Regions from separate parts of the Paenibacillus donghaensis genome, predicted to be linked through region 1. Evidence: riboswitches for the same ligand, from Rfam matches in the RefSeq annotation. Region 1 holds a riboswitch; the other holds the start of a gene.
What was found. Region 1 has a riboswitch for cyclic di-AMP ahead of B9T62_RS32505 (C40 family peptidase). Riboswitches for the same ligand answer to the same signal wherever they lie in the genome.

Region 1 (6,093 bases):
GCAAAGCCGTTTCTTACTTAAGCTGCTGCTTATAGTATAGCTTATGCTAAAGCGTTATCATAGTATTTGTGTCAAAAAAATGAACAGGGTTTATGCTCAATTGTATAGGAGATTGAGGCATTAGCTCTGCCGTTGCGTTGGGTCATAGACCATGCAATAAAACGGCTTCTCTCCGGTCGGAGTCCGCTTTTCATAGGTGTCGGTAATGGTGAATCCGCTCTTGCGGTAGGTCCGGATCGCACGCTGGTTCCAAGTGAGCACCTCCAGGTCAATCTCCCGCTCCGGATACCGTGCTAGAGCCTTCTTTACAATGGCGTTCATAAATGAAGAGCCCAGCCCCTGGCCGCATAACTCCGGGCGCATGCCGATTCCCAGCCGAACCACGCCTTCCATAGGAAAAAGCTGTGCGAATCCGCATAAGTCACCCTGGTCATTAATAACAGATACATATTGTTCTTCACGAAGCTGAGGGTCGCCGAATTCAATGCCAAGCTCCTGCATCTGCTTCCAGGGCATCCAGCCATAGATGTTGTACGGCGGCTGGTAATCCCACTGGCAAATATCCTCACCATGCCCGGACTCCATCGGTACTACATGAAACGTAACGGGGGAAGAGATCATAAGGCAACGAGGCCTCCTTTCGCGTGCGAAATACGATATATCTAAATTATATCCACTATCGGCCTGATGCGACGCAAAAATAACTGAACAAGGCTGAAACTTGACAAATTACAAATTATATTTTATTAAAATGGATTTTTCGGCAGATTTACTGTTTGGCACTCTATGGGAGGGGTAAATAAAAAATATAGACAAAAATAAGCTCCTTCCCGGAGAGTTGTGGCAACAACCTCGGAAAAGAGCTTCTGTAAGAGCTACTTATTATTCAACATTGTCATTGTCTTGAACATCGCTGGCAACATCATGGTAAGCATCTGTACTCATGATACGTTTAGCGCCAACGTAACGGTCAACGTAATAGCTGTCACTCAGTGTGCTGATGGTTACACCGCGTTTGGATGATGCATGTGCGAACTTGTCGTCGCCAACATAAATTCCAACATGGGATACACCTTTGCCGCTTGTATTGAAGAATAGAAGATCGCCTTCTCTCAGGTCACTGCGTGAGATCGCTGTGCCCATCTGGTATTGGGAACCGGATTGGTGAGGAAGATTAATGCCGATCTTGTCAAACACATACATGGTAAATCCAGAGCAATCAAATCCGTTGGTGGAAACTCCGCCGGATACGTATTTCGTTCCAAGAGTGTTGTCGATTACCTTATCCATCTTGGAATCGGCGAAAGCGCTTCCTGCTCCCATAGTGAGAACAATGGAAAAGCTGAGTAATGCGGCTGCTAACTTCTTCTTCAAAAGTGTATACCCCTTCCAAATGCCTACGAGGTTAGCTTAAGGGTTCGGTTGAAGGTCCCCTATGACCCCTCTTAGAATAGGAGGTCAATTCACCCAAAGTTGGTTCCCCCGTTTCCCTGATTGTTAGGGAACTCGGCACATACTGTTTGATTAGGATTAGCTTGTAACCAATACATGACAAAACCTTAGCAAAACATAACTGAATAATTACAAAAATGTTACTAAAACTTCACTGCGATTATTGTAACAAAGAAGCTGGCGCTTGGCAATCACTTATAACATATTAATGCAGAAATATTAGCTGAATTGGAGATTCAGAGCGGCAAAATACTGGGGAGTACGCGGCTTTGTGGTATTTTTACAAATTTTTCTTGAAATAATGGGGAAAAGCTGTTTCGCGACGGATCGATCGGTGTAAAAGGTAGAATAAGGAAAGAAAAAAACCGAACCTGATTACGACAATAATCAAGTCCGGGTGGTTAAGTCTATGATAGGGGTTAAGGTTGTGGGGAAATTTCAATCGTAGGCCACAGCTTGGTACGAGGACGTACTCATAACTCTTTTGGCGCCAACGTAGCGGTTGGCCCAATAGGCTTGACTCAAGGAAGTGATGGTAACACCACGCGATGAGGATGACTGCGCGAACTTGCCATTGCCAACATAAATTCCAACATGAGAAATTCCGTTGCCGAGCGTGTTGAAGAATACCAGATCGCCGGAGCGCAATTTACTTTTCGATACAGTAGTTCCAACATTATATTGTGCTTTCGAGGTGCGCGGCAGGCTGAGGCCCATCTTGGTGAAGACATATTTCGTAAATCCAGAGCAATCGAATCCGGATGTGGTTGTTCCTCCGGTTCTATATGTCGTTCCCAGTGTTTTTGTAATAACGTTGTCCATCTTAGAATCGGCAAAAGCGCTGCCTCCGCCAATCGAGAATGCCATAACAAGCCCTAATGCAGCTGCGACGAATTTTTTCTTAAAGAACTGAATCTTCAAAAGATGTACTCCTTCCAAGGCCTGCGAGGTTAGCTTAAGGGTTCGGTAGAAGATTCCCTATGATCCCTCTGTTACGAGATCAATTCACCCAAAATATGGTTCCCCCACTTCCCGGTGCAGGGAATTTGGCGTGTTATGCACCAGAATAGTGACTTTCAATCGTTGTCAGAACCGACGGTTTGCATGCAATTATGAATAAAACAATTCAAAAGATTACAAAGTTGTTACTAGTAGTACAGGCATCATTGTATCAGAGGATTTAGAGTTTTGCAAATCTTCTAAGCAGATGTGCACAACAAAAAAACCACTGTCCCAAACCTGGAGGCAGTGGTTTTCTATTATGTCCAAATATTGCCTGTATTATTGTGGAAAGCGCTTGCTGTGCCATAGATGATATTGGGCAGCTACTCCCCACATTCGGAACAGGGTGGCAGGAAGCGGGCAGAGCTGGCGGACCAGGAGTGCAGATAGGCCCGGAGCAAAAATACCAGTGAGGCCGCTAATCAGCAGCAGGGCTAATCCGCCAGCCCCCAGTACAAGCGATATTAAGATTGCTGAGAACAGAACTTGAAAGGCAATCAGCAGCGAAGAGAACATTCCGTTTCCAGCCGTACAACCAAACTGCATATAAAGAATGAATAGCCGCACCAGGTAGAGATAAACCAGCCAAGCCAGTATATAGGGGACCACTGTAAGCAGTTTTGAATAATCCATAACTGAGGAGAGCAGCAGCCCGTACACTTTGGGGGCAAGCCACCAGAGCGGAAGCAGTGCCAGCAGCCACTCCACCAGGCTAAGCAGCAGTACAGACAGTCCGTGCAGCTTCATGCCGGGAAAAAAGAACAGACCGCGTTCTCCCTTACTCTCCTGGTGCAGCTCGTAGATTAGCCCTGCCCTGATAAAGGGTGAAGCAAGCAGCCGGAGCAGGGAGAGCGCAAGCAGCATCAGGAGCCACCCGTGTACCGCAGAATCTGAGCTTAAGGCAAATTGGCCTTCAATGTAGAAGAGCAGGCGCCCCAGCGCACTGCCGCCTGCATCGGCGGTAGGGTAATGCTGCATCACAGGGATCACCGCCGACCTTACGAACCGGTACAGAAAATAGCCCCACAGCAGCCGGTAGATAAACAGCAGGATAAGGATATAGGACTGCTCCTTCATGCTGCGCCAGCCACGGGTTAATGAAGTTCTCACCATCATTCACCTCACCAGACCAATGTATTAAGCGCTGTTTCCAGCAGTTTCGTCAAACTTAATGTCCAGCGGGAAAGTGATTTGCGGTCAAGCTCCGCCAGTCTGAAGTTATTCAGGTGCTTGCTCTCCAGCAGAACCGTATGGCCCGGGTCGATCTCCGCCGACAACAGGGGGCTGTTGTGGGAGAGCTGAAAGGTGGTTTCCGTCCCGTTGCCGCTCCAAATCCGCTCGACGGCAGTCCCGTCGGAGAAATTAAACCGAACGGGTACCTTGGCATACTCGCTGCCGTGGTTCGAGACTTGGACCCGGGATTGATAGCTGTGAGAGCTTCCTTCTGCCTGAGAAGAGGACGTAATACTGTCTATGGCGAAATCGGGTGCCCCTCCGCTATAGACATACTGGTCGAAATAGGACTGCCAGGACTGTCCCGTTACCTTCTCCACAGTGCGCTGGAAATCGCTGCTGGAAGGATGGCGGAAGCGGTATTTACGGGTATAGGCAGACAAGATGCTGTCCATTGCAGTGCTGCCCACCTGCTGTTCAATATCCTTCAGCACCAGTTTGCCGCGAAGATACACATTCCGGGCGTAGGCATCTGCATTGCCATATTTCCAGGTCTCCAGATTCAGCGGCAGGGATGGAAAAGCCAGGCTCGCCTGGATAGGAAGATTGGAGGGGACGCCATATTCCTGCTCCATCAACCGCTCCTCGGCGTAGGAAGTGAAGCCTTCATCCAGCCAGGCTTCTTCAAATTCATTGCTGGCCAGCATGCCATAGAAATATTGATGACCAATCTCATGGATAACCGTACGCTCAAGCGAAAGGTCCGGTGACGCCTCGGAGGCTCCAAAGGCTGTGATCAGCGTGGGATATTCCATGCCGCCTGCGCCATTCCCCCCTTTGGGCGGGACAACAATGGATAAGGTGGTATATGGATAGGGCCCGTACCATTTGCTGAAAGAGGCTAAGGCCGCCTTGGCTGCCTGGAAGTACCGTTCCTGCAGATCCTTATGCATCGGGTCCAGGTAGAGCTTGATCCGCACGCCAGGGACCTCCGCCGTAGAGAACGCTTCCTCGGCAACCACAAAGTCGGGAGAAGCAGCCCAGGCGAAATCATGTACATCGTCGGCGTAGAACTGATAAATCCGGCGATCTTGTACCACAGACGACGGCTTGACCGGAAATCCGGTAGCGGCAACCGTATAATTGGAGGGAACAGATACTCTTACGTTAAATATGCCGAAATCACTGTAGAACTCTGAGGTTCCGTGATACTGGTGAAGGTTCCAGCCCTCCTCCTTGGCCCCTCGGGTACCTGCAGGTTCATATACGCTCAGCTTGGGGTACCATTGCCCTGCCATTACAAACGGGCCGGAGGTGCCCATGCGGGCGAATATTTTGGGCAGCTTCACTTCAAACTGAAGCTTAAGTGTGATGCTCTCTCCGCCATGAACGGGCTGTGGGAGATGCACCTTCACCAGCGTCCGGTCGTCCGGATTGCCATCGTCGGGCTGCACATACTGCAGCCGCTGCATCAGTGATATTCCGTCGGCTGTGCGCAGATCGGTCAGATTCATGTTTCCGAAGCCGTTCTCCGGCATCGTATCTCCCCGCAATTCCCCGCCTGATTCTTTCATAAAGGTGGTGTTCTTGGAGGCGAAGGCATTGGGATAGAGGTGAAAATAGAGGTCGCTGACCGGTTTTTTGCCCGGATGTGTCCAGGTTACCGTCTCAGCTCCGCTGAGAACTCCGCTCTCCTCCACAAGCTTCACGTCGAGGTGATACTCCACTATCCGTTCGCTTAATACGGTCGCCGCAGGAACAGGGACCGCTTCCGCTGCCGGAAGCCGGGGAGCGGGCGCCGGCAGAGACAGGCCAGGGGACTTGGCCGCTTTGGGGGCATAGACAGCCGCTGGGGCAGGACTATCCCCAGCAAACCTCCATAGGGCTCCTCCCAGCAGCATGAGCGCGGCCAGGGTCGCAAAGATCGTGAACCTTAAAGACAGTGGCTTCATACAGTGATTCCTCCCGTGACAAGCATCTACGGGATGTATATGTTTGCATTCGCCGCATTATTAGCTAAAATTAAATTATTCGTACGAGGAAGGATGTGCACTGTGGATAATATACAACCGGAAGGCAAGAAGCAGATTGCCTTGAACATTGTGAATGCCAAGAGCAAGCATAAAGGATTTGGAGCAGGCTCTATTGATCTGAATAATGTATCGCCCGTTATTATTGACGGAGGCGAAGCGGTCATTGACATCGGTGCCATGCATGCCAAGAGCAAGGTGGAGAAAGGAATTAAATTCTCTGCGAACCGTGAGGATGTCCCCGAGGGAAGACAGGTCTGGCTCGTATGGGTCGCGGTGGACCGTACACCGGAAGGCCAGTTCTATGGCGGGATTACCGCTTGTGAGATGTGGATTGATACAGAAGCGCGCCGCGGCTGGAAGATACTCGCGGATCATGTGAATAAGCTGGATGGAGCTCTCAAAAGAAAAGTGATTGTGGAAGGGCTTGGCGAAG
Region 2 (6,093 bases), 4.1 Mb from region 1:
ATTTTTTGTTCAAGAATGTCGGAGGCATTTCCTTCCGCAATAATTACCCTAACGTTGGATGTCGGGTTGGTTGGATCCCTGAAGTTCACATCCAAATTAGAGTAAAGGCCATGCTCGGCCACTGACTTTCCAAATAATTGAAAACCATTTTTAAGAAATCTTATGTTTCCCCTCACTCGATTACGCATCTCATTGCTGGCACTACGTAGGTTATGTCCATAACTCGTATGAATTTCGCTCGTAGTAGCTTTTTGCTCAATATCAGGTGGAATGATTAATTCCACAGTTTCTTTTATCATTCCATTTTCACTTAGATCAAACCCCACACTGTAGGCCAGATGCAAGTCTTTCAAATATTCCCGGTCCCAGCATCCGGTGAGGCTGAGGGGGAAAAGAATAATCAACACCGACAGTGCAAACGTTCCTAATTTCACGCGCCATCTCATGCAAGGCCACTTCCTTTTCTCTTTATAAATAGAGAAATGATTAACATTACCAGCGGGAGTCCACCAATAAAGAGATAGGCAGCATATGTAGAGGCTGTATCCAGTAGATGAATGCCAACAGAAGTGACTGGCGCAAGCGCGATTATAAATGTAATGATTTTCACAAACGGAGTAAAATTTCGATGGCTTTTCCGTCTCAATAAAACACTGAACCCCATGGACGCTGCATAGCAATAGCTTACGATAGAACATACAAGGGTTATGGTCCAGATCGGCAAAAACAAGATATCTGCACGGTCTATAATGAAAAAGCTTAGAGATTTCATTAAGTAAATGACCGGTTCGGGAATCATTTTGATTTGCTCGGAGTTAAAGAACATCAGACAGGTAGAGACCACGAAGAAATAGAACAGAGTCACAAACAAGTTAGAGAGACTGACCGTTATCAATTTTTGTTTATCTGTACCTTCAGACAGCGGGTAGATGATCAGCATTAATTCGAAACCATACATAGATATGGTTGTTTCCTTTGCTCCTTTTACGATATTCCAGAAACCTTTTTCCAATAGCGGTAACATATTTTCTAGATGGGCTTGAGTTAATCCATAGATGATAAATAAAAACAGTGGAATAAAAAGCATGGAAGCTAGCGTATAAAATCTTGCCAATACTGTCAGCTTTTCTCTTGCGAGATAGAGAGTCATGATAGAAAAAAGAGCTAGTACAGCCCATCTTGGCGTAGTTTGCAGCATCCATCTCCGGAGCACCTCAACGGCACTAAGCATAATATTGGAGCCAAGCAGAATAAAGTAACCGATGTACAGAATAATCAATAGACTGCCAATAATCGGGCCTCCAAGTTTTATGCAAATACCGAATAGGTTAAGACCGGGGAATTTCTTCAGCAGGACCCACAGGAGAATGATGACAAGTTGGGTAATAACCCCTGCAACTAAAACAGAAAGTCCACCTCCACCTTTGGCAGTTTCGTTAAGTTTGTTAGGAAGAGACAGAATACCAACACCGATTTGGGCTTGAATAATAAAAAGGAAGAGTTGTCCCCTTGTGATCTTTTTTTCTTTTTGAGCCACCGTATCAACTCCTGTAAGTACTGTGTAGATTAATGATCATTTATTCGTTTTTGGGTTGCTTGTACTCTTTCGGATGGACCAAATTGGAAAGCGTACGAAGGTATCCTTCAGGCCTTGAAAATTTAACGGACTTAATGGTCTAAGGTAGGGTTGCCCAAAAGATTCTAGCTTGCACAAATGTATGAAAATGAGTGTTAACCCAAATGATATCCCAATATATCCGAATAATGAGGCAGCAATCATCAATGGAAACCGCATAAACCGGATAGCAGAGCTCATTTCGTTGGAAGGGATAAGAAAAGATGCAATGGCAGTCAACGCTACAACAATGATCATCGAATAAGAAACCAGTCCTGCCTTAACAATTGCATCCCCGATAACCAACCCCCCAACAATCCCAATAGTCTGACCTACACGGTTGGGCAGACGAAGTCCTGCTTCCCGCAACAGTTCGAATATAAGTTCAAGCAGCATCGCTTCAATCAGCGGAGGAAAAGGGACCCGGGTCAATAAACCTTGAATCGAAAAGAACAATTGCAAGGGAAGGACATTGGAGTGGAAAGAAACAGTGGCAATGTAGAGCGCTGGCAACTGAAATGCTGTTACAAAGCCGATCAGACGGATAAACCGGACAAAAGAAGCGATCATCCATCGATTGTTATAGTCATCCGGTGTCTGATAAAAGCTGAAGAAGCTCGCCGGCAAAATCAAAGCTGTAGGGTCCCCATCCAGCAGTAGGGCGACATATCCGTCCAGTAAATAGGATGAGGTATGGTCCGGACGCTCCGTATTGATTAGTTGTGGAAATATGGAGAAGGAGTTATCCTCCGTCAATTCCTGAATAAAGCCAGTGGTGATTACCCAATCGAGCGAAATCTTCTTTATTCTTGATTCTACAATCTTTATCAATTCAGGTTTGGCGATATTCTCCATATATACCATGCCTACCTGTTTGGGGGCGAATTTTCCAAGTGTGAAGTAGCGGACAATAAGGTTTGGGGATGCTATTTGTTTCCGAATCAGGTATAAGTTAACCTTCATCTGTTCAATAAAACCGTTATGAGGTCCCCGAATAACCCCTTCATTCTCAGGTTCGCTAATGCTTCGTTCGTATTTGGCAGGAGTGAAGAGGACATAAAATTCAGACGTTCCTTCTAAAAAATAAAGACAGCTTCCTTCAAGAAGCCCCTGAATACCTTGGTTTAGTTCTGTTTCCAAACTGAAACTAAGTGTTGTGAACAGCTCAGGAAGGTCTTTGTCCTGATTACGGCTAAAAGGAACAATCACATTTCGTTCAATCAAATCTGTATCAGTGAGAGACTCCAGATAAATGACCATTCCTTCCTTTCCGTGAAAGGATAAGCATCTTTTTTTGAGGTCACTTGTATAGAACAGTGCGGCTTCGATGTAATCGGAATTTTGATCTACAGAAGGAAATGAGGTCTGAGTTTGGTTAGTCATTATAAGGCGCTCACCTTTCGATTAGTTTTGCTGTTAACGTTCCCGAATGATTTGCAGAATATTCCTGACGGGAACTTTAATGTGTGATAGAAATGAGATAAGAGTTCTGAAGCGGAGCGAAAATGAGCAAATCATCGACCGCTTAAGAACAAAACCAAAGAATGCGCCTTCATTCGTGAAGAGGGGGCATTTTGGGCTTCTTTTGCCATCCGCAACGTTTTACATTAAATGGCCACAGGCGTAAGATTCAATCAATAACCGAATGTAATATAACTGTTCTCAAATGGCTGAATTCCGATAGTGGGAACGGGGGAACCAATGGTGATTGCGGCTTTCGCTCTGATGCTGCCGCTCACTTGGGGTGAATCCTTGCTGCGTGCTGAGAAGCCGATCTGGCAAGGTAGGGCAATCTCGCTGCCCGAATCCGTCAGCTAACCCCGTAAGCCTCGAAGAGAGAGGATGAGCGCCATGATCGATTAACCGACCACGGAGAGCCCTGACGCTTCTGTGGTCTTTTTGCTGCGCATGCAGAAAGAAAAGTTGGTCTGTATGAAGGACTAGAAATCTCATAACAACGAAAATCAGAGACATTAGGCACTATCTAAAATGCTTTAAAGGGGGGATTGTTATCGTTACTGTATTTATCGTGTGTTTCTGGGTTGGATTAATGCTTCTCCTCAGCGGCGGATTTCATGGGCATGGCCTGGCGGGTCATCTGCATGTGGGAGGTGGCGATGCTGGTGGTCCGGGCTTTGTGCCCATACTCCCTCTAATGGTGTTTGTCGCGGTCTGGGGTGGCACTGGTTATGTGCTTACCCGGTTCAGCGGTATGAATATGCTTGCAGTGGTGCTGATCTGCACCGTGGTTGCCTTGCTTCTGGGTTGTCTGATGTATGTGGTGCTGGCCCGGGTGATGACTCGGTATGATAGTAGCATGAATAAAATGGATTATGAGCAGGCGGGACAACTCGGGTACATCAGCATTTCTGCAATGGATGGAGCTGTTGGAGAAATGAAATATGTGCTGCATGGAACGATGCGTTCCATTGGAGTGCGGGCAGAAACCGGCCAGCAGCTCGTGAGGGGCGACAGGGTGATTATTCTAAAGGTGGATAAAGGAATGGCGGCAGTAACCCTCTTCGAGAGGAAAATCGACCAATTATAAATAACGGGGAGTGTCGAACCGAATGGTTATTCTTTATTTAATCTCGGCAATTGTTGTTGTTATCCTGCTGGCTTTGTTCAGTATTGTGAACGCTTATAAAAAGGTTCCGCCCAATCAGGCGATGATTGTGTACGGCCTCGGCGGAAAAAGAGTGGTTCAGGGCGGCGGGACGTTCGTCATCCCCGGCTTCCAGAACAATAAGACCATCTCCATGATGCTGATGAGCTTCGATGTCATCCCTGCGCAGGCGATGTTCTCCCGGCAGGGCATCAAGCTCAACCTAGAGGCGGTAGCTCAGATTAAGATTAAAAGCGATCCTACCGCTATTCTGACTGCCAGTGAGCAGTTTATCGACAGGCCGGAAGAAGACCGCGAGACGATTATCCTGCATTCGGTGGAAGGCCATTTGCGCGGCTTGATCGGACAATTAACAGTGGAATCCATTCTAAAGACACCTGACGAAATCAACAGCAAGATGCGGGAGACCTGCTCGGAAGACCTCGACAAGATGGGGCTTGAGGTGGTCAGCTTCACCATTAAGAAAATTACTGATGACAAAAGGTATATCGACAATATGGGGGTTCCGGAAATTGAGCGCATCCGACGCGATGCCAGCATCGCCAAGGCGGAAGCGGAACGCGACATTCAGATCAAACAAGCCGAGGCAGAGAAAGAATCCTCCATTGCCAAAGCCAATGCGCATCAGGCCACCATTGAAGCGGGAACCGCTGCTCGGGCCAAGGAATCTCTGTTCGAGAAGGATTTGAACATTAAGCAGGCGGACTTCAAGCTGGAGACTGAAGTGAAAAAAGCACAAGCGGATCTTGCGTACGAATTGCAGCAGAACAAAATCAAGCAGTCGCTGGTTACCGAACAGGTCAAGATCACGCAGATGGAAGCGGAGGCCAACCGGACCGTCCGGGAAATCGAAGTTGAGCTGAGACAGAAGGAGTTGGAGGCAACGGTGATCAAGCCTGCTGAGGCGGAGAACCAGGCTACGATCATGAGAGCGGAAGCAGCCAAGCAGCGGCAAATTCTTGAGGCGGAAGCAGAGGCGGCCACAATTACCAATCGGGGGCTAGCAATAGCGGAAGCAGAACTGGCGAAGGGGAAAGCCAACGCGGAAATTGTTCAACTGGCCGGTGCGGCGGAAGCGGGGGCACTGGAGAAGAAAGCTGAAGCGTACAAACAGTTCACGCAAGCCGCACTTATAGTGGAATTCTTGAAGGTTCTGCCAGAGCTGGCTGACAAAATCGCTTCCCCGCTGGCCAAGGTCGATAAGATTACAGTGATATCCCAGGATGGAGCTTCATCCGGCGTGAACAAAATTACCGGCGATATCGCCAAAATCATGGCCCAAGTTCCTGAATTGGCACAGACGCTTACCGGTATGAACGTGACAGAGGCTCTCAGCGGACTGCTCGGCCGGGATAAAGAGCAATAATTCTATAGCTTCGTAAACTTAGTATAGAAGGGATCTGAATATCAAATAGCTGATCCCTTATAAGAACTAAAGAGAAGCTGGATTTTGAATTTCTTGCATAAGCACCGCTCTATTATGGAAAACTTCTGTAGTGCGAATAAACAGCATGATTCCATTTTTGGAGACTTATTTTGATTTCCTAGGAGGTTAACATTATGACAAATCAGGATCCGCAGGAGCTTCTTAAGCGTAAACACGAGCTGGATGAGCAAAAAAGGCAGTTCACAAATTTTTCCCGAAGTGTTTGCGGCCATGGTGAGTTAGAAGCAGGCCAGGAATTCAGTAATGACCGTCTGCCTGACGATCAAAACCGTATGAAATCTGTTGAGAATAAACGTGATTGAACTTAAGAAAGCTATAAAAATAAGCCGATCCTTTACTGGATCGGCTTATTTTGTACCCCTGAGAGGGGGCTTGTTTTATAATGGTGAACTCGAATCTTCTATA

Region 2: linked by a shared signal. The riboswitch ahead of B9T62_RS13105 (NfeD family membrane protein) and the one ahead of B9T62_RS32505 (C40 family peptidase) in region 1 are both predicted to bind cyclic di-AMP.

What each region holds. Positions count from the first base shown of each region.
Region 1 covers NZ_CP021780.1:7,163,195-7,169,287, forward strand. Annotated here, with positions in the region: gene B9T62_RS32495 (GNAT family N-acetyltransferase) at 121-621, opposite strand; gene B9T62_RS32500 (C40 family peptidase) at 883-1,374, opposite strand; cyclic di-AMP (ydaO/yuaA leader) riboswitch at 1,380-1,522, opposite strand; gene B9T62_RS32505 (C40 family peptidase) at 1,891-2,319, opposite strand; cyclic di-AMP (ydaO/yuaA leader) riboswitch at 2,377-2,514, opposite strand; gene B9T62_RS32510 (hypothetical protein) at 2,734-3,570, opposite strand; gene B9T62_RS32515 (M1 family metallopeptidase) at 3,576-5,579, opposite strand; gene B9T62_RS32520 (YwhD family protein) at 5,673-6,093, shown strand, end outside.
Region 2 covers NZ_CP021780.1:3,046,969-3,053,061, forward strand. Annotated here, with positions in the region: gene B9T62_RS13090 (Ger(x)C family spore germination protein) at 1-446, opposite strand, end outside; gene B9T62_RS13095 (GerAB/ArcD/ProY family transporter) at 443-1,537, opposite strand; gene B9T62_RS13100 (spore germination protein) at 1,574-2,998, opposite strand; cyclic di-AMP (ydaO/yuaA leader) riboswitch at 3,274-3,459, shown strand; gene B9T62_RS13105 (NfeD family membrane protein) at 3,627-4,163, shown strand; gene B9T62_RS13110 (flotillin family protein) at 4,186-5,607, shown strand; gene B9T62_RS13115 (hypothetical protein) at 5,802-5,990, shown strand.